Lentimonas sp. CC4: one gene and its partner. The main gene of each other region encodes a partner of the protein of the gene in region 2 in a complex. Links are inferred from orthologs where the notes say so. Each region holds a gene or a part of one and is shown on either strand. Other genes may lie near its edges. The genes, in order: GZZ87_RS16450 and smc.

Evidence for each region.
Region 1: the proteins of smc (region 2) and GZZ87_RS16450 are in contact, whole or in part, in a crystal structure (PDB 3ZGX), measured with the Bacillus subtilis proteins. The link is inferred for Lentimonas sp. CC4 from one-to-one orthologs.

Annotation. Positions count from the first base shown.
Region 1 is NZ_CACVBO010000001.1:3,855,547-3,859,846, forward strand. Bases 1,169-3,913 are described here. They hold GZZ87_RS16450 (segregation/condensation protein A), read left to right. Parts: upstream 1,169-2,023; coding sequence 2,024-2,803; downstream 2,804-3,913. Other genes in these bases: GZZ87_RS16445 (LPS-assembly protein LptD), read left to right, coding at 1,169-2,008; GZZ87_RS16455 (hypothetical protein), read left to right, coding at 2,812-3,057; GZZ87_RS16460 (hypothetical protein), read right to left, coding at 3,099-3,644; trxA (thioredoxin), read left to right, coding at 3,680-3,913. Outside these bases: more of GZZ87_RS16445, read left to right, coding at 1-1,168; more of trxA, read left to right, coding at 3,914-3,994. UniProt on the Bacillus subtilis protein: Participates in chromosomal partition during cell division. May act via the formation of a condensin-like complex containing Smc and ScpB that pull DNA away from mid-cell into both cell halves.
Region 2 is NZ_CACVBO010000001.1:1,570,188-1,587,452, reverse strand. Bases 6,154-10,414 are described here. They hold smc (chromosome segregation protein SMC), read right to left. Parts: upstream 10,083-10,414; coding sequence 6,354-10,082; downstream 6,154-6,353. Other genes in these bases: GZZ87_RS06935 (TIGR00730 family Rossman fold protein), read left to right, coding at 10,235-10,414; GZZ87_RS06945 (alkene reductase), read right to left, coding at 6,154-6,251. Also shown: adenosylcobinamide-phosphate synthase CbiB, read left to right, coding at 1-476; GZZ87_RS06965 (DUF3015 family protein), read left to right, coding at 879-1,325; GZZ87_RS06960 (DUF4105 domain-containing protein), read left to right, coding at 1,390-3,225; GZZ87_RS06955 (archaeosortase/exosortase family protein), read left to right, coding at 3,292-4,215; GZZ87_RS06950 (hypothetical protein), read left to right, coding at 4,262-5,083; more of GZZ87_RS06945, read right to left, coding at 5,139-6,153; more of GZZ87_RS06935, read left to right, coding at 10,415-11,083; GZZ87_RS06930 (O-antigen ligase family protein), read right to left, coding at 11,104-12,561; GZZ87_RS06925 (KpsF/GutQ family sugar-phosphate isomerase), read right to left, coding at 12,570-13,556; GZZ87_RS06920 (rhomboid family intramembrane serine protease), read right to left, coding at 13,608-14,555; GZZ87_RS06915 (hypothetical protein), read left to right, coding at 14,621-15,349; GZZ87_RS19705 (hypothetical protein), read right to left, coding at 15,371-15,523; GZZ87_RS06910 (secretin N-terminal domain-containing protein), read right to left, coding at 16,163-17,265. UniProt on the Bacillus subtilis protein: Required for chromosome condensation and partitioning.

The DNA of each region.
Region 1 (4,300 bases), 2.3 Mb from region 2 along the record:
TACTCGCCTGAATGCGGATCGCATCACTTACTATCAAGAATACGGACTCGCCGATGCGCTCGGCAATGTCTCGATCTCTAGAGACGGTTATCGCCTTATCGCAGACCGCCTGAGCTACGACACTCAAGACAGTGTATTTGCGGTCGACATCCTGCGCACGGGGCAATGGCCATTCTATATCTCGAGCGTCAACGCCGGTGGCACCGCAGAGAAAACAACTTTCCAAGGAGCCACCTTTTACTACGGCAACCCGGGCACATTTACGCCAAACGTCAGCTCGAATCAAGTCGACTACACCAGCGAAGATGGCGCATTAGCCATGGCGTCGCCAACCTTTAGAATCGGCAGCGTTCCGATCATAAAATTACCGAGTTACACTTACTATACCGATCAAATGCCCTACCTGCTCGAAGTCGACGTGGGCTCCGACAGCGACCTCGGCACATATATACAGACGACTACGCTATTTCCCGTCAACTCATGGCTTCGCGCAGGAGCCAACTTAGACCTATACACGAAGCGTGGCGTGCTCGCGGGCCCCACAGCTCAGTATTCCTACAACACCGAGACTCAAACGATCAATGGCGCGCTCAGCACCGGCTACATCAACGACCAAGGCGACCCGGACCCAGGTCTTTACAACCAACCGATTGACTCGGATCGCGGATTTGTCGAATGGCGCCACCAACAACACATCGGCGAGCGCATCAGCCTAATCGCATCCGCCAGCTATTGGTCAGACTCCGAAGTGACTCGCGATTTCCGCGATAAGTATTACAACGACAACCAACAACCGGACACCTTTGCTGAAGCGGTCTACGCAGGAGACAACTACTTCCTCTCCACCTTCGGTCGCTTCCGCCCGAACGACTTCCAACTCGTTCAAGAGCGACTCCCAGAAGTGCGCTTTGATTTACTCCCAGTCCCAGTCTTTAATACTGGCGCCTACCAACGCTTCTCCGCCAGCTACGTGCATCTCGAAGAAGACTTTGGATATGTGACGGATGACTTCGATGAAACCAGCGAATCAGATCGCTTTGACTTCACCTACCGCATTGAACGCCCCGTGCTGCTAACCGACTGGCTGACCCTGACACCACTCGCAGGTGCACGCATCACACACTACGAGAATCAACAAATGGATCCGGAGGCATTGGGCAGATACAATGATCCCTACAGCGGCAACTCAACGGCGGTCTACCTCGAAGACGATCAATATACCCGTAGCATTTACGAAGTCGGTTTCGATCTCGAAGCACGCGCCTACGCGACCTACGCGACTCAGAATAAAACATGGGGAATCGACGGCCTACGCCACCAGGTTCGCCCAGTCATGCGTTACCGCTACTTCTCTGACCCTGACTCCAACAATGAAATCGCCGCGATTGACCGCGAAGCATTCGACTTAAACCGTCCACTGCTCGACCTCAGCGATTTGCGCAATGTTGACTCTATTGACGAAATGCACCTCACACGTCTGGGAGTAGAAAACCTCTTCCAAACTCGCTCAGAAGGCTACGGCTCACGCACCTTAGCCGCATTAAATTTCTACCAAGACATACTCTTCGAGAAGCAACAGAGCTACGACGGCGACAAGCAAGACACCTTCAACGCCACATGGGTCGAGCTAATGTTAACCCCAGCACCATGGCTCAGGTTCGAACTCGCCAGTCGCTTTAAAACCGAGGACCTAACCCTCGAAGAACTGCGCAGCCGCACCTCGATCCGAAGCGGTGAGATCTGGGAAATCGGACTCTCCACCGACTTCCTAAATAATAACATCAATCAATATCGCATCGACTTCATCTATCGTGTCAACGAGCGCCACTCATTCCTACTAGACACCCGCTACGACTCAGAGACCGGCCAATTCACCAAGACAGAAATCGGCGTCAACACCCGACTTAGCAGCGCTTGGGAACTCATTTACGCCGTCACCTTCCGCCAAGACGCAAGCCGTGAGAGTGACGTCGAATTCACTATCCGCTTACAGTTAGCTGGTCAGTAGCACTGAAAAATAGCGATGGAAGAAGCCCTCCTCCCTTCAAATGACTTCGCCATACGGCTACCGGCGTTTGAAGGCCCCTTGGACTTATTGCTCTACCTGATTCGCCGCAATGAAGTAGACATCTACGACATCCCGATCGAGCACGTCACCACGCAATACATCGAAGTGCTCGACTCGATGGAAAACCTCGACCTCGAAGTCGCAGGTGAATTCTTCGTCATGGCAGCGACACTCATGTATATTAAAAGTCGCATGCTGCTGCCGCAAAAAGACCAAGGCTCCAATCTAGATGTAGAGGAAGACGACATCGACCCCCGCTGGGAGCTGGTGCAGCAACTCCTCGAATACAAAAAGTTTAAAGAAGCATCCTCCGAGATCGAAGAACTCATCCTCAACAGCAACGATCTCATCGCTCGAATCGGCCCAAAAGAAGCACTAGAAGCCGTCGAGCGACCACTAAAGCCTGTCGAGCGCGTTGACCTTTGGAACACCTTCAATCAAGTGCTGCGCCGACTCGCCGAACGTATCACAACAGGCGAGATCAACGCAGAGCAAGTCACCGTCGCAGACCGCATGGAGTTCATCCTACTGCGCTTCAAGGCCAAGCCCAACTTCCTGTTCTCTGAGCTCTTCGAGTCCACGACGACCATTACCACGATTGTCGCCACATTTCTCGCCGTGCTGGAACTCACACGCCTCGGCGAGATACTCATTCAGCAAGATCGCGCCTTTTCCGACATTCGCTGCCAGCGTGGCACTAATACAGGCTTTACCTTTAATAGCACCTTCACCTAAAATTCAGTATGCTGCGAAAGACAAACAACTCCAGCCACCTGATCGGAGTCGGCTTAGACAACAAAGACGGACATAAACGAATCACTCAAGCAGAGCGCTTTGCCATCGTTGGCGGCTCCAACGAGACACACGAGCGCATGACCGAAACTGTCATCAAAACCTTTGAAACACTCGATCGCTGCGGCAAAACACTCGACAACGTCGAAAAGCAAGAACTCGCCGAAATCATCCACAAAAACACCCCAGATCAATGAGCCGCTTGACAGCTCGCCCCGAACACACCTAATTTCACGAACTACTTTATGAGCGAAGAACCGAAAAACCCCTTTCTAGAAGGCGACGAAGTCCCTTCCGACGAAGCCGCAGCCGCAGCAAAAGCACTCGCAGAAGAAGCGAGAGCCGCACGCGAGAAACTGAAGGCAGAAATGCCCAGAGCACCGATGCCCCGCGCACCGGCAAAGCCAGCACCCGCAAAGCCAGCACCCACCGCAGCTAGACCTGCCGCGCCAGCAAAACCTGCGCCCCGCACACCAATAGCCGCACCGACAAAGCCTGCACTCCGACCAGCTCCTCCCACAGGCACAGCAACACCAACTCCTGCAGCGCCGCGCCCAGCGACACCCACTCCTACCCCAGCCGCAGCTCGACCTGCGGCACCAACTCCTGCACCCGCAGCAGCTCGCCCAAGCGCACCGGCTGCCGCGGCACCGCGAGCAGCAGCAGTCAAGACGCCACCAGTTGCCGTTGAAGAATCCTCGATCAGCGTCCCTTCGCTCATTATCGATGCCGTCGCCGCCGCCGTCGCAATCGCATTTACCGCGCTCCTGTTAAAGGACGTCATGCCTTTCTTAAACTAATTACTAAATTCAAAATCTTATGTCTGAAAACATCACAGAACTCGATAGCAGCAACTTCGAAGCTGCAATAAGTGCATCCGTCCCAGTCGTCGTCGACTTCTGGGCACCATGGTGCGGCCCTTGCAAAGCAATTGCTCCAATCCTCGAAGAGCTCGCTGCAGAACTTGGCGACGCAGTCAAAATCTGCAAAGTCAACGTCGACAACAACAGCGAGATCGCTGGTAAGTTCGAAATCCGTGCGATCCCAACGATCTTGGTATTCAAGAACGGCGCAGTCTCCGATACCATCGTAGGCCTCACGTCCAAGGACGACTTGAAAGCGAAGATCTCTTAAAGGATCCGAACGCCTCTCTTTTACCCAAGCACCCGACTGAAAAGTCGGGTGCTTTTTTTTTGCTTGGTGTCGAATGCATTGATTCAAGTAGCGCGAGTCACTGTAGCTGCGCTCTTTATATACTCACGCGCATCATGGTTTGTGAAAAGTGCGTTCATGCTATTTCGCTATAGTGCTGTAGGGGCTTTGCTTGTCCCAGACCATGAGCTCTGTCGAATAGGCGAAGACCGCGCAAAGGCCACACGCATAGGAAGTGGTAAAACTTTAGCTGCCTTCGCGGGTGCCGCCCTTCGACAAGCTCTGGGC
Region 2 (17,265 bases):
TGCCAACCGACCCCCTCAGCACGGCATCGCTCTGCGTGCTCTGGTATCGGACGACCAACACCCTCGACGCCATGGTCGGCTACCGTAACGAGCGCTACCTTCAGCTCGGCTGTATCTCCGCACGCATGGATGACTGCATGAATTTTATCCCGGCTCGCCTGTCGATTCTAATCCTAACCCTCGCAGCCGCATTACTACCAGGGCTGTCTGGCATGGGCGCTTGGCGTATTGGTTGGCGCGATCGCTTGAAGCACCCTTCCCCGAATTCAGCGCACCCCGAAGCAGCTGTCGCTGGAGCACTCGGAATTAAACTAGGCGGACCCACCCAATATCCAGGGCGAGTCGTCAACAAAAAGTGGATCGGCGAAGATATCACAGCCTCAGTATCGGACATTCGTAATACATGCCACCTGATCATTACTAGCGCCCTAATCGTATCCCTCCCGCTCTCAATCGGCCTGTTCGTTCTGACGTAAATGATCGTCATAAAGGCAGTAAAAATGTAAACACATAGGCAAGGTTACAGGCGAAAAGAATCGTTCTTGATGACGAACTACCATTCAAAGATCAGTGGACTGGCAACTATTTCAGATCTCTAGCGCAGACCAGCCGAACACAAGTAGGAGTCTTTTTCAGTCTAGTAACTTCCTAAATTTGGAGCCAAATACAGAACATGAAGCACATCTCAGGTTTCCACTTTACATAACGGAAGTAGGATTGTATAGATCGATACATTAAGTGACGCCCCATTATAAACTTAAGCGTAAGGATTCCACCCCACTATTTACATTTCCGATGCGCTCTGTGTTTACTGCACAAAATCCACTCTTGGAGTAATAACTGTTACGCCACACATAACCCAAAAAAGAAGATAAAATATGAAAAAAACCATTGCTACCTTATTAATCCTTGCGGCTCCTTTCGCTTACGCGGACAAGCAAGACAACGTCGGCATCGGCCTCGGCACTCAAGTCTTCGAAGGCCACGACGGTCTCGTCTCTCAAGTGTGTGCTGCGACCACCAACGGCAGTTTCGGTAACCAAACATTTGCAATTTCCTCTGGAACTTGCGGGGCAGACAAGCCAGACGAACTCTGGGCGAGCCAACAGCTACAAAAGTTCGTTGAAGAAAACATGGACGGTCTCGCACAAGACATGGCACAAGGTCAAGGTGAGTCACTCGACGCCATCTGCAGTATCCTTCAAATCGAAGACAAAGATGCATTCAATGCAACTTTGCAGGAAAACTTCGGCACCATCTACACTTCCGGTGCGATCAGCCATGACGAAGTCATTGGCAACATGAAGTCAGTCTTCGTTGGATAATATGGATTTACAATCTTCAGGGCGCAGCAGAATTGCTGCGCCCTTTTTTTGTATTCTGCTGTGCATGACTTCGTCCCTTGCGACGATCTGCACGGCCGCTCCAGCGAACTCAATCGGAGCACTTGCCGAGGACGATTACTGGCATACGCTATTGCACTACAAGCGGACAATCTTCTCGCAAAAAAGCACGATTGATGATCCCAAATTCTTTTTAAGTCCTGAGGGGGCGACCAACCCAACAGCCGAACTCGAAGCCACCGTTGCAGCCTTTTCAACGGGAGATCCATCCGATGAAGCGCATCCAATCAACCGCTTCCCCGCGCGCTTGAACTGGCTGCAGAAAAATCTAGCGCCCGAACACACCGCGCGTTTCGTCGCGGCTCAAAGCAGCACCTTCGAAGAAGTTTGGGACACGATGGAACCAACTGCGGCAAGCGTTATATTCCCGACTCAATATATGAACAACCCTGCCTCGTTGTTTGGTCACACGCTGATCAATATCGAAGGCAAGCGTAACGAAAAAATACTCGCGTATTCTATCAACTACAGCGCCATCACCGAAGAGAGCAATGGGCTCATCTTCGCAGTCAAAGGCATCTTTGGGTATTATCCTGGGCGTTTCTCCATCGATCCATATTATCAGAAAGTTCAGCAATACAGCGACCTAAGCATGCGCGACATTTGGGAATATAATCTCAACCTAAACCAAGACGAAGTCCGCAACCTGATACTTCACCTATGGGAATTGAAAGATGCCTACAGTAACTACTTTTTCTTCAAAGAGAATTGCTCTTATAATTTACTGTTCCTACTCGATGCCGCACGTCCTGCCAGCAACATGGTTGACCAATTCAAACATTGGGTGATCCCCGTTGATACGATCAAAGAAGTCCGCAAAAACAATTTCATTGCGAGCGAGCACTACCGCCCCTCGCGCTCCACCACGATCAAACGTATCGCGTCCACTCTGCCTAAGGAGCTACAAGAGCGCAGCGTTAAGGCAACCAAAAGCGATGCTGCATCAATTGAACTGACCAAAAGCCTCGACAATCGGGAAGACAAAATCCGCAGCCTAGACCTCTCCGCAGAACTGCTGCAGATGTATCACGCGGACGGTAAGATCGATCAGAAGACCTACGCAGACCGGTTTCTCACGATCTTGAAGCAACGTGCCCCTCTCGGCAAAGTAGACGACGATTTCTACCCAAACACCACACCGCCGCCGCCACACATGGGACACGACTCCAGTCGTATCACTACTGGTTTTGGTAGCTACGACAGTCGCGACTTCATTTCCTTTAGTCTGCGCCCCGCGTATCATGATTTAATGGATCCCAGCGCGGGCTACACGCTCGGCAGCGCCATCGAATTTCTCAGCGGCGAGTTCTACTATTACACCGATGAACAAAAGCTAGAGGTGCGACAACTCGACGCCATTAGTATTCAATCACTCTCCCCTATTGATACCTTCTTTAAATCCAAATCGTGGACGCTGAATACAGGGCTTACGACCATCAAAGAGAAAGACAGCCATGATCGCCACACGGCGATCTACTTCGATGCCGGTGTCGGCGTGAGTGTTTCGCTCTTTGATAACTCTATCGGCTATGCGCTGATTGAACCCGCGATTTATCTGAACAAAAGCCTAGCCTCCAATCACATGGCTGGCGGCGGAGGCGTTGTCGGCCTGCTCAGCAAATGGACTCCGAAGTGGCGCAGTCAATTCGAGATACGCCAGCGCTACTACTTCCTAGGCGAGGACAACAACTTGACGGAATTCAAAGCCAAAGCCGCCTATAGCCTAGGGGACACCACCGCCCTACAGGTCAGCTTTAGCCGTAGTCACGAGTTCGAGCAAACGTGGAACGAGTTGCGCTGCTCCTTTCAGTTATTCTTCTAAAACGAAGACTGAACAAATCCGTCGCAGCCTTGTCTTTCACCAGACGCTCATCAGAGTGATTTTAACATGTCCAAACGCCACCAGATCCTTGACAGCTTTAAAGTAAAGCGTTCACAAGCCGACTTTTGGCTCAACTGCTTGCTATATGGCTGTCTCGGGCTGGCATTTCTACCGATCACACTCTGGGTAGCATCCAGCGCCAATGAACAAAGCCGTATCTTGCACGCACTCATCGTGCTCGTCATGGCGATCTTCACGCTCGTCCTCTACACTCGGATCGACATCACAGAACCACTCACACTCAACAAGAGTGCCCGCAAAACACTGTTCGCTTCGTATGGCCTGCTGCTTCTAAGCGCCATCTCGCCTTACGTCATTCCACCTTCGTCTGTATACCTGAACGTGATCGGCTCGCTGTTAGTGATTCCCGCCTACTGCTGCGGACTCGCCTCAACAGTGCTCTTCGTCTTCGGGCGTGATCTACGCCGCATCACCTACACAGCGACCGGGACCTTCTGTGCTTTCATGCTGCTCAGCATATTAATGGCACCACTAGACTGGCCGTTACGCACACTCGCAGGCAAATGGAGCGGGGCAGCCCTCTCTGCCATCGGTAAAACCGTCGAACTCGGAGTGGTGGGCAACACAGCAACAGAACCGCCGCAGCTCATCCTCCTAGTCAACGAGCACCCCTTCCATGTCGCATCTGAATGTAACGGATTTGGCGTCATTCTAACCAGCCTACTGCTTTCGGTGCTGCTAACCATCTACCGTAGAAAGGGAACAATCGAGGCATGCCTCAACATACTAGCAGGCATCACACTCGGCTTCATTTTCAATACGCTCCGTATCCTGATTATCGTGCTACTGGCTCCGTCGATGATGGAGCACTACCATTTAATGCACGAAATCGTTGGCACCATCACCTACTGGGGCTGCTTAATTTTGACGTGGATTCTGCTCAAAGGTCCGACTCAAACGGAGGCCTAAACTCGGATTTGCCATTTCAGCATTTTTGACACATAGTGTTGGCATCATGAAAGCATACCTCGTCGCCATCGCCCTACTGCTACCCCTCGCATCGTCAGCCGCTAACTCAAAAGTCGAAATCGGCCAGACACAGGAGCAAGCCATTGAAGCCTTAGGAAAGCCACAAGGCACCATTCACCTAGGCGATAAAACACTGCTCCTCTACCCCGAAGGCGAGGTAAGCATTCGCGATGGAGTCATTGCCGAGATCGAGCTCATGAGCGACAAACAGTTCGCGAAAGACCAAGAACGAGCGAAGCAGGAACATGCCGAATGGGTGATTCAACAAGAAAAACTGGCCGCGGATCACATCGAAGCTGGCGAAAAACTAAAAGCCTTCAAATTACAAAGCAGCACCTTTGCAGCACTCCCTGCCAAAGATCGCGTAGATTACTGGCGTAGTTTTCAAATCAAATTCCCACAAGTCGATGTCTCTCCTGAAATCGGGCGTGCGCTGGAAAGCTACCAAACTGAACTAGCCGAACTGAAGAACCGGGAAAAAATCGCCGAGCTCGAAACACGCGTCGCACTTGCCGAAAAAGAAGCCGCAAGCGCCCGCCTCGAAACCGAAAAAATCCGCAAAGAAACGGAGTCCGTCAGCAACTCTGAGATCCGCATACGAGACTATTACACCACCCCTTATAACTACTACTATCGCCGTCCCACAGTTATAATTAACCCAAGCATGCACAAAAAGACACACTACAACCAAGACAAGCTAAACTGGTCGAACTGGGACAAGAAGAAGAACAACAACAACAGCTGGCTACCAACCCAACGCTCAGGTAGCATAATGCAGAATGTAACAGGCACAGTGAATACGAACTAGTTCGTAAGCCACACCACTCATGAGTTACACCCAAAGGGGACGACTCAATGATATATCACGAATCCGCTAGTGCCGGGTAATCTGTATACCCGCGAGCCTCTCCACCTCCGAAGAGTGTATGAGTATCGCTGATTTCGTTAAGGGGAGCTCCCAACTTAACACGCGCGGGATAGTCTGGATTCGTTAGGAAATTCCTACCAAAACCGACAAGGTCGACATATCCTGAGGCGATCAGTGCATTTGCTTGTTCAGGGGTCTTATTGCCTGTGACAATAATTGTCTTTGTGAAACACTCGCGCAACTGAATGCGAAAGTTCTCGGGAATCGCTGGTGCATCGTCCCAGTCTGCTTCGCACAAGTGAATGTAGGTCACGCCAAGTTGATCTAAGGCCTGTGCGGCAAGCATGATCGTCTCCAAAATATCGGGGTCGCTCATATCTTTAAAACTAATAAATGGCGAGAGCCGGACGCCCGTCTTGTCTGCTCCGATCTCGTCGACGACAGCTCGAGTAATCTCAACTAACAAGCGAATGCGGTTCTCTAGGCTGCCACCGTAATCATCAGTGCGATGATTACTATTACTCCGCAAAAATTGATCGATCAGATATCCATTCGCTCCATGAATCTCTACGCCGTCAAATCCAGCGTCGATGGCATGACGAGCACCCACTCGAAATTCGCCAATAACTGCATCAATATCATCGAGGGTCATTGCACGTGGCTCATCGACCGCAATCATCGTAGCATCACCATTCGGGGCACCATCAAAAATATACACCTTAGTGTCTTTGGCCGGAATCGCGGACGGCGCGATGGGTTGTAGCCCATTAACTTGAGCGCTAGAGACTCGACCAACATGCCAGAGCTGCAGAAAAATTTGACTGTCCTTGGCGTGGACTGCTTCGGTAGTGAGTTTCCAGCCTTCCACTTGTTCGGCAGAATAGACCCCAGGCGTCTTCGCATAACCCATGGCTTGAAGTGAAACTTGAGTCGCTTCAGTAATGATCAAGCCTGCGGAGGCACGCTGAGCATAGTATTTAGCCATCAATGCATTTGGAACATCGCCTGGCTGCGATGAGCGCGATCGAGTCATCGGCGCCATTACGAAGCGGTTACTCAGTTTGAGTTCGCCCATTGTATAGGGACTAAAAAGATCGAATTCATTCATAATGGTTACAATTGGAGATGGAAACCATAGATCTACATGAGCTGAGCAGTGATTGCAAACGACCACGCAAAAAACAGGCGAAGGTGGGTGCAGCTAGCTTGCTTAGAACGGTTGCGAGTTATCCGCACCAGCAAGCTCAGGGCGATTTGTATCTTGGTTAAAGCGCATGGAGAGCAGCTTAGATACGCCCTTCTCCGGCATTGTCACACCGAATACGGTGTCTGCGTTAGAGATCGTGCGCTTATTGTGCGTCACGATTAAAAACTGCGACTTCTCGGTAAAGCCATGCAGTGTTTCACAGAAGCGGCCAATGTTCGCATCGTCGAGTGCCGCATCAATTTCGTCGAGCACACAAAACGGACTAGGCTTCACCAGATAGATCGCAAACAGCAGTGCCACCGCGGCCATCGTGCGTTGCCCACCAGAAAGCAGTGTGACACTTTTTAGACGCGTCCCCGGAGGGCGAGCGATAATATCGATCCCCGACTCAAGCACATCCTCAGAGTCCACTAAGATGAGATCCGACTCACCTCCACCGGAAATTTTCTCATAGGTGAACGCAAAGTTCTTACGCACTTGCTCGAAGGTATCTCGAAACAGTTTCTGCGAAGTCTCGTTAATTTCATCGATCGTCTTAACCAACGCATTTTTAGCCTTCCACAGGTCCTCGCTCTGATTCTTCAAGAAATCGTGGCGCTCCTTCAAGTCAGTATACTCGCTAATGGCATCGAGATTCACTGGCCCCATATTCGAGATACGGCTCTTCAACTCGGACACTTCGTCTTCGATGATCGCCCAATTAGTCGACTCCATCTCAGCAAGCTCCTCTTCCGTCGGATCGCGACGCTCATGCTTCGGTTGGGCGGAAAGCTTATCAGGATCATCTAAATCATCGAGATTCACACGCTTATCAAACTCAACATTGCCTTCCCAAAGTTCGGCCTTCCAATCGACTCGCTCCAGCTCGACCTGATAGTCGTCGTGCGCAGCGCTGTGAATAAATCCGATCTGTGATCGCTCTTCAGCAAGACGGATTTCTAGGCGCGTCATCTCTTGATCATACGTGCGCCCTTCATTGCGACGCCCGCCCAAACTACCATCAATACCAGTAATCACGGCGTCCATCTCTTTGATGCCCGCACGATCTTCGGACAATGAAGCCGAGGCGACCTGTAAAGTCTTCTCAAGTTCGAGACTCTTCTCACGCTCGCGAGCCCCGCTGCCCTTGAGCTGGCCGATCTGTTCATTGATCGTATCAATTTCTTGGTTACGGCGAATGATTCGGTTCTGCAAACTCGCTGTCTCACGCTGCACTTCACCCAGCACGCGATCGACTGATTCAAGACGTTGCTTCTTCTCCGCCAATTCGAGACGAACGTCCGCAAGTGCTTCACGCTTTTGATCGCGGGTCTCACGGGCTTCAGCAATGGCATCCTCTAGATCAGTGCCGCTTTGGCGCTCTTCGAGCAATGCTTTCTCAGCAGCGACGAGTTCCTGCTGCGCTTCTTCAAGCTCTTGCACCGAGTCACCATGCTTCGCATCCAGTCGCTCCAGATCATCCTCACTTTTGTGATGCGACCGAGCATTGTGCTCGACCTTCTGCCCTTGGTTACGCTCTTCGGCGACGAGCCCAGACACCTCACTCGCGAGTTCGCTCAGACGTTGACGTTGCTCTTCGACGGTCGCTTCTGCAACGAGACGCTGATCTTCCAAGGTGGTGGATTGCTCACGTAATGTATTGAGCGCCTTACGCTCAGTCTCGATCTCACTACGAAGTTTACGAATCTCAGATTCGCGCTCGATCACACTGGAGGACTTTTTACCCGAAGTCCGCCCGCCGTGAATCAAACCACGGCAGTCGATGATCTCACCGTTCTTAGTTGCAACGAGTAAGAAGTTAAACTCCGGATGCGCTTTCCAAAACTTAACAAAGCTCTCTAAGCTTTCTGCAAAGTAGCAATTTGTAAGCAAACGCGCCACGGCTTCGCTCAAGCTAGAATCGCGTGCTAGCACGACCGAAACTGCCGCCACGATATCGTCAGGCAACTTCACCCCAGGTATCTTACTATGCCCAGCCTCTAAGTTCACTTGCAAACAAGCACGACCCAGCTGATCGGCATCCAGCCGATCAATGACCATGAGCGCCTGCTTCGTATCGCCAATAAACAGTGCTTCCGCAGCTTGACCAAGCAGCGTCTCCAGAGCACTCGTGTATGCGGGCTGCACCTTCAGCTCTTTCGAGATAATCGAGACACTGTTCTTCGAAACCACCTCGCCGAGTTTATCGCCTAGGATCGCTTTCGCACCTTCGCCAAATCCTTCAAATTTCGCCTGTAGATTCTCAAGCACATTCAGCTGAGCAGTTTTACGTGCGATCCCACGATCCTGCTCTTGGATCTGCTCCTGCATCGTGCGGGACTGTTGTAGAATTTCCTTCGAATCAACACGGGCCTGCTCCAACGCAGATTCACTGAGTTGCTGCTCCTCACGACGTCGTGCCAGCAAGCGCTGAATATCGGCATGGCCTTTTTCCAGCACGACCACCTCTTCTTTGAGCGTTAAAAGGGTCTCGGTCAACGCAGCGTGCTTGACCTGATAGGTCTTGAGATCGACTTCGAGAGTCGTGCAACGCGAGCGGGAGCGGTTGATTCGGTTCTCCGCATGCAGCACCGTCTGTCGGCGTTGCTGCAGTTGCGCTTCCATCTCGCCGAGCTGCTCCTGCGCTCGAACGAGTTCATCACTGCGGTCACGAAAAATACGATCCGAATCATCGACGACGTCGAGCTGTAGCTGCTTATTTTCAGATTCATTACGAGCACGCTCAGCCAACTCGTTCTGCTGCGCTTCCAGGCCTTGAATCTCTTTTTGATATTCCGCGATGCGTGCTTCGAGGTCCTTCATGCGGATGCCTGAGAACTCAGCCTGGTTCTCAGAATTCTCCTTCTCAGAGCGCAGGTTAAACACGCGCTGCTGCAGCTCCTGCATCTTCTCGTTGAGGTCGGCACGCGCGGCCTTTTGGACTGCCAGAGCCTCTTCGTCGGCAGCCATCGATTCGGTGTGTGCTTCTAGCTTCTTACGCAACTCGTCGGCTCGCGTTGCGAGTGTATCGATTGAACCTTTTAACGACGTAAAGCGATACGCACTGAACGCCAAATCCAAATGCGTCAGACGGTGCTTAATCCGCTGATAACGGAGTGCCTTGCTGGCTTGACGTTTCAACGAACCGATCTGCCGACTCACTTCTTCGATCACGTCCGTCACACGGGCAAGGTTGGCATCGACGAGCGAGAGCTTGTTGAGCGCCTCTTTACGCTGCGCTTTGTAAAGGGTAATACCGGCTGCTTCCTCAAAAATAGTGCGCCGCTCAGATGGATTGGTCGATAAGATCTGGTCAATCTGCCCCTGTAGCATGAAGGAGTAAGACACGCGCCCCACCCCAGTATTCGCAAATAAACGCTGGATATCTTTCAGCCGCGAAACCTTGCCATTGATATAGTAATCACTGCCACCGTCCCTTGTAACACGCCGAGAAATCTCGACCTCGTTAAACGCAGTCCCTAACTCGGCCTCGCAGTCTGTAAAGGTCAGTGACACCTCACAGGTGGGCAGGCCCTTGCGTTTATCTGTGCCCTCAAAAATGACGTCTTGCATGGACGCACCACGCAGCGCCTTGGCGCTCTGCTCGCCCAGCACCCAGCGAATCGCATCGACGATATTACTCTTACCGCAACCATTCGGTCCGACCACGGCCGTCACCCCGCGGCGCAAGTCAAGGCGCGTGCGATCGGCAAAACTCTTAAAACCACTGATGACGATCTCTTTGAGATACATGGATACTGATTTGGACTACGAAAGATGGGTAGAAAAAACTAGAAGAATCGCCCAAAGCAGCACTCGCAATCCTAAAAGATAGTAGGGAAATGGTTGCGAGAGAGCTCAGAGGTGCTAACATTAACGAAAACGTTAAACCAGCCTCACTACTTATGTCCGATTCTACACAATGCTCCCGCGATGAATGGCCGATCAAAGCCTATAAAGACCTCAATTTCCTAAACAGCGATGGCGCTCGTAATATCCGAGTGCTCGCGGAAATGACCGAACCCGGCATTCGCTTCGCCGAAGAACAGGTCAAAGACACCATCGTGCTATTTGGCTCCGCACGCATCATGCCTGTCGACGTTGCAGAAGCAAAATTGAAAGAGCTCCAGGCAACGATTGTCGATTCTTCGAACCTTACCGCCGGCGAAAAAGATGCCCTGCGTTTGGCCAAGAGCGCGGTCAAAGCAGCACCCTACTACAACATGGCTGTCGAACTCGCAGAAGAGCTGACAAAGTGGACAATGAGCCTCCCACCAGAAGAACAACACCGCTTCATGATCTGCTCAGGTGGCGGCCCGGGGATCATGGAAGCTGCAAACCGTGGCGCTCATAATGCGGGTGGCAAATCCATCGGTCTGGGCATCAGCCTCCCTTTTGAACAAGGCGTCAACGAATACGTCCCTAAAAACCTACAATTCGAATTCCACTATTTCTTTGTCCGCAAATACTGGTTTGTCACAATGGCAAAAGCTCTAGTCGCCTTTCCAGGCGGCTTTGGCACGATGGACGAGCTATTTGAAACACTCACACTCGTGCAAACTGGTAAAACCGCCGAAAATCCGGTGATCGTCCTCTTTGGTAGCGAATTCTGGAATAGTGTCGTCAACTTCGAGTCCTTAGTCGAATGGGGCACGATCTCGCCTGAAGATCTCGATCTGTTTACCATCGTCGACACCGTAGAAGAAGCACGCGACAGTATTATCAAGCAATTGACCGAGCGCTACCTTTCGTAGCCGCCCATCAGGCACGTCTCCTAGCGATAGACTCTCTCACTATGTAGTGAGAGCAGTTTCACGCTGACACAGAGCAAACCGTTCAATGCGACCCAATAAACCGGGCTCTGGAAAATAAAGTCCACAAAGGCATGTCCAAATACCATCGCGAGGCCAATTAATAGCATCACTGCGCTCATGGCATTGCCCGAGGCTCGAAACAGTAGGCACCACACCCAGTAGCCCAAAATCAGCAATAAGAAGCTGCAACCGACGACCCCGTATTCACACAGAAACTGCACGACATCATTGTGTGCATAGCGATAGAATTTACGCCCGATCCACCCTCGGCTAGGGTGGTAGCGTTTGTAAAAAATCTCTGGATAGCTTTTCTGATACATCGGGAAGACATAGCGCCATGAGCCCGCGCCCCATCCGAACCACAGTTCTTCCTGTGCCATTTTCCACGTCACTTTCGTAGTAATCGCTCGCGAATCCTTGTCCGCAGTTTCAATCGTCTTCTCTATATCTCCAAAACGCTTCTCAATATTCTGCACATCGACGTATTGAAACGCCATATAACCCCCTGCCCCGAGTAATGAGCCGATCACCAACGTCAGCACGATCGAATTACGTATTGAGGTCGAAAACAGCCACCGTGCAGCAGCTGCGACAAAAAAGCACGCCGTCATCACACCGCCAAACAAAATGCCACCCCGCGAAAGCGCCAAACCAATCGAAGTCATCAGCACCGATACAAATACAAACAGTAACAAATGAGGCCCGCCGCTCTGCGCACGTCGCTCCGCTCGATTGAAATGGTAGAAATAGAGCACCGCACAAGCGAAGATGATTAAATTCAGATACGCCGCCCCCTGATTTCGGTAAAAGAAGGTGCCCCAAAAGCTATGATTCGGTGATTTCACCGACCACAGCACTAGCTTGGTGCCGCTAAAATCCTGCAAGATCGCGACAATTGCCATACCAACTCCACTGATCACAAGCGTCCACAACAACAGAACCGCGCTACTGCGTCGACGCACGCCGACCCAAAGTCCCCAGACCAAGGTAAACGCCGCAGTAAAACAGGAGAGCACCCGAAAGGCATCCATCGGCTCATAACTGGCATCAACACTGCTCGGCAGCCAGCTAATGGGCTTCACTTCTTCAACCCGCCAACCGTTCTCTCCCCAAATCTGCACCCACGCTGGATTCAGCCCTTGGATGCAAACATAGACCAGAAAGGCCAAACCAAACCAAAAGACAGGGAATCGTAGCAGGCGCTTAAAATTCTTTCGATTCCCATGCTCCCCATCCGAGCCATTCCAACCCTGCGGAAGCGGCACGATCGAAAACAAAAAAGTCAGCAGCCCCCCAGCCAACAAAGTATGCAACGACCAGAGACGAACGCCCGCGAGTCCCCATGCAGTAAAAGCCAATGTCAGTCCTCCGACCAACACCACCGCCCATTCACGGCGCGCAACAGAAGGAGATCCCATAATCGAACTTAAGAAAAACTCGGTTGATACGCATCGTGCAAACGAAGTAGGCCAATCAATTTACCTCCTTCATTCGCAACCACTGGCAACACTGAGATCTGAGAACTACGATCCTCCATAATCCGCACCGCATCCCCTAGAGACATACTTAGCTGTGTGAAAATAGGAGACTTCGTCATGCAATCTCCAACCCGCATGCTCAAAATGTCGCCCTCCTGCGAAAGTATACGCCGAATATCACCGTCTGTGATTATCCCAGTCAAACAACCATCCCCATCGACGACACAAGCCCCGCCAAGCGGATACTTCGTCATTCGGATCACCACCTCACGCAGGGTCTCTTCAGCCTGCGCACATGCTACTTGCTCCGCAGCGTGCATCACATCGCCCACCGTCATCAATAAATTCCGCCCCAACTGACCACCGGGATGGAAAGTCGCAAACTCCTCTTTGGTAAAATCACGTGCCTGCACCAGCGCAGCCGCCAAGGCATCACCTATCGCTAAGCTCACCGTCGAGCTCGACGTCGGCATCAAATTCAACGGATCAGCCTCGCGCTCAACACTGCCATCCAGCACAACGTCTGCCCCCTTCGCTATCGGCGAGTCCATATTGCCCACGATCGCAATCACTGGAGACTTAAACTTCTTAAACATCGGCATCAAACGCAGCACTTCAGAAGTGCTACCACTCTTCGACAGAACAATTGTCGGATCCCCAGGCTGATAAACGCCGAGGTCACCGTGAATTGCCTCAGCCGCATGCAAAAATACAGAAGGAATACCACAGCTAGACAAGGTCGCTGCCAGTTTAGTGCCGATGTGACCGGATTTACCAATCCCACAGATGACTAACTTGCTATTAGACTCCAAGATCACATCCAACGCGCGCTCAAACGATGCCCCCAAACGATCCGCAGCAATTTGAATTGCCGCAGCCTCTGCTTGCATTGATTGACGCCCTACCTCGAGTCGATTGAGACCTGAATTACTCATACCACAGACCTAATCAGCTCCCTCGATAAGGTAAAGCAATTTGCCAGCACATTACGACGCCACCGCAACGCGCCACGCCACGACGATCAAAAATAGTGCCAGCCCACCGACAAGGACTGACCAACGCTGCAACAGCACGAACCAACGCTGCGCACATGCCCCGAGCGCGCCCAGCACGGCACCGCATAGAAACCCACTAATATGTGCAGCGACATCCACATTGCCTTCGCCATCGCCCACCCCAAACAAGCCCAACAACGTCAGCCCACCAAACAAAGGAACCAACCACCGCGGTAGCGATAAGCGACGGTCTGGCGCAGAAACCGCAGCCCAAATGCCAACCCCCGTCAACACACCCAACGCCCCAAACACCGCAGTCGAAGCACCAATTGAATAATGCGGCTCTGGATAATAGACCACCGCGTTAAGCACATTACCGGCAATCCCACTCAGCAGCACCAAGAACCAGCCAGCCGCCGCGCCGAAAAATCGGCAGACAAAAAACGTAAAGCCCAAGCCTGAAATCAAATTCGAGACCAAGTGCACCACATCCGCATGTAGCGTCAGAGCCGTAACAGCTCGCCACCACTGCCCGGCCCCCATCATCGCCACAGCATCCGCCTGACCACTCGTCACAATATCCGAGCGCCCCTGCCAAACAAAACAGCCGATCAACACCGCAGTATAGAGCACGAACGACCACCACCCAAAATCAAACTCCTCATATTCAAAGCGCCCATCACGACGGCCACGCCTCGACTCCAGCGCCGCGATAGCATCCAGCTCGGCACAGACCTCAACGACTCGATCCTCCTGCACGCAAATCACATAGCGCTCCTCGTGCAGCTCCATCCAATACGCATTGCCCATCGCCAGAATGGCTAAGCCCGCCTCGCCAGCTTTAACATAATCATCAAGCACAGCGACTGCGATGAGCCCCTCTTCCGGCTCAAAATCAACCAAGTCAATCGGCCCATGCCTACCCTCTATCGCTTTCAAGCTCGCCATATTGCCATCATGCGCTAGTCTTCAACTCGCAATCAACCAATAAACCCATCACGTATATGATAAAAAAGATATTCCTATTCCTACTTATTCTGGCAATTGCTGGAGCAGCCGCAGTTTACTTTTTCGGCTCGAGCGCCCTAAACAAAGGCATCAAAACAGCTGTTGAAAAGTTCGGCCCCGAAGTCACACAGACTGCCGTCCGCCTTGATGATGTAAATATTTCCGTCCTCTCTGGCAACGGCACGCTCACAGGCCTCTATGTCGGAAACCCAGACGGCTATGAGAACGAAAACATCTTCGCCCTCGGCGAAATCGACGTCGACATCGATACCGGCTCAGTCTTCAGCGATAAAATCATCATCAACAAAATCCACATCAAAAAACCTGAAATTAGTTATGAAAAAACACTGTTGAGCTCCAACATCAAAGCACTTCTGAATAACATCGAAGAGTTCTCTGGTAGCTCAGACAAAACCACGCCAGAGCCAGAGGCTGGAACACCCGCAGAGAGCGGCCCCTCCAAGCAAGTCGTCATTAAACAGCTAATCATCGAAGACGGCACAATTTTCGTTGGTCTAATGGGGAACAGCACCACCGTGCCACTACCTCGCATCGAGATGAATGACATCGGCGAGACTGGCAACAAGAAGAGTATGGCAGAAGTCATCGATCTCGTCCTCAACGAAGTGCTGAAATCAATCGGCCCAGCCATTGCAGAGTCAGGTGACGGTGAAGGCGTGATTAATAAAGCTACAGACAGCATCAAGGGTCTATTCGGCAAATAGGCACGATCCCCATTCATTATTTTAACAATAAAAGCGCGGCTCTTCGGAGACCGCGCTTTTTTCATGCCCCAACTCACGGTATCGCTCGCGTTGAGACTCAAGCACATTGAGCACCAAAGCGCGCGTAGCCCATAGCGCCGAAACTAAGACCGTGTCACGAAAGGTTTGAGCCATTCAAATTAAAGGTAGCGGTGTGCGTCCCGCGCGCCATTGCATACTCAGGCCTGTGGCGGCCGGGACGTCCGCCTCGAATTTGGATATTCGACAGTAGCGCCTTCGAGACCGACCTGCGCTACCAGCTCAAACCTATTAGGTAAGGGTATCAGACTGGCCCCAACTCTGAATTTCACGTCACATCGCGTAGTGGCGTAATACCTATTCTTATATAGAATTAATCTAAAGTGACCTTACTCAAGAAACGGTTCGCATAATCGAGTTCCTTGAGATTCCCAACCGATATAAGCACTGATATCACCTCACCTAAACGTATAGTCAGCGAGAGGAAGCCATTTATAATATCACACTCCTAAGCCGTTTTTTTTACGTAACACACGATGAATCGGAAAACTCCCTGCCACAGACCGGTGCCATCGATCGAGGGGCAAAAGTAATTGGCAGACCTCTTTCCAGAGCGCCTGCCTTCGCCGAGAGGTCAGCCTGTCACAATGTGTCATGTCACCCTGCCCTGAGCGGACCTAGCGTTCTAGCTTGACCACAAGAGCAAAAAAAGAGGCACGGGATGGTCCCGTGCCTCAGTGTTCATACAGTTATTTGTCTAGTGCGACGGCACAACCAAATGAGCTAGTTAAGCGCTTAACGAATCCATGTCGCCTTCGCATCTTCTTCTTCCTCTGTTCCATCGAGGTCGGCATTTATTCTAGCCTTATATTCGCTTGATGCCTCGGCTGCACGCTTAGCTTCAATGGAATTAATCAACTCTAATTCGGCCGCTGGAATTTCGTAACCAGGGATCTGTGAAGGTGTTAATTCCATGACTTCCATCTGGCGTGGATCTATCACATCCGCATAGGTGCTGCCATCTGGATTCAGTGTTTTAGCGGTCAGGAAAATGATTAGATTCGTTGACGCAACGTCCGATATATCATGACGGAACAATTGTCCCAGATAAGGTAGGTCCCCCAATAACGGCACCTTAGATTCATCTTCCACCTCTGTTTCAGCAGTTAAACCGCCCAAAGCAATCGTATAACCATCCTTGATCGTCACTTGAGTCTTCGCATCACGCTTTTTGAAGATCTGATCTTCAAGGATTGAGCCATTCACATTGGTTGACACGGTGTCGCCAAGTGCGCTCACGACCGGATGCACATCCAGTGTAATCATACCAGCCGCATTGACCGTAGGCGTCACATCCAACTCGATACCAACAAAGCGATACTCAATTTCTCCTGTCTCTAGCTGTCCAGTCTGGTCATTGACCGAGAACTCACGGATCGGGTAATCTTCGCCCACCTGAAAGACGGCTTGCTGGTTATTCATCACAACGACCGTCGGATTGGAGACTAATTTAGAGCGGTTTTCAGTCTGAATCGCAGTCAACGTCGCAGCGAACTGAGAACTAGAGAAAACCGCAACTAAACCACCTGAAGCACCAGTTCCCGCAATATTAGCTAAGCCATCACTAATTGTATCTTGGCCGCCAATCACCTGACCACTGCCGCCAGACGCTGGAGGTGTATTAGGAGAAGGAGAAAAGCCAGGATTACCGGAACCAGCACCATTACCACCGAGGAGATCACCTTCATTCTCATTTAAGTAAGCCCAATCAACTCCGATATCTGTCAGATCTCCATTAGAGACTTCGATGAATTTAGACTCAATCATGACCTGATCCGTCACACGATCCAATGTATCAATAATCTCTTGGATCTTATTCATACGTGACGGGCGTTCAG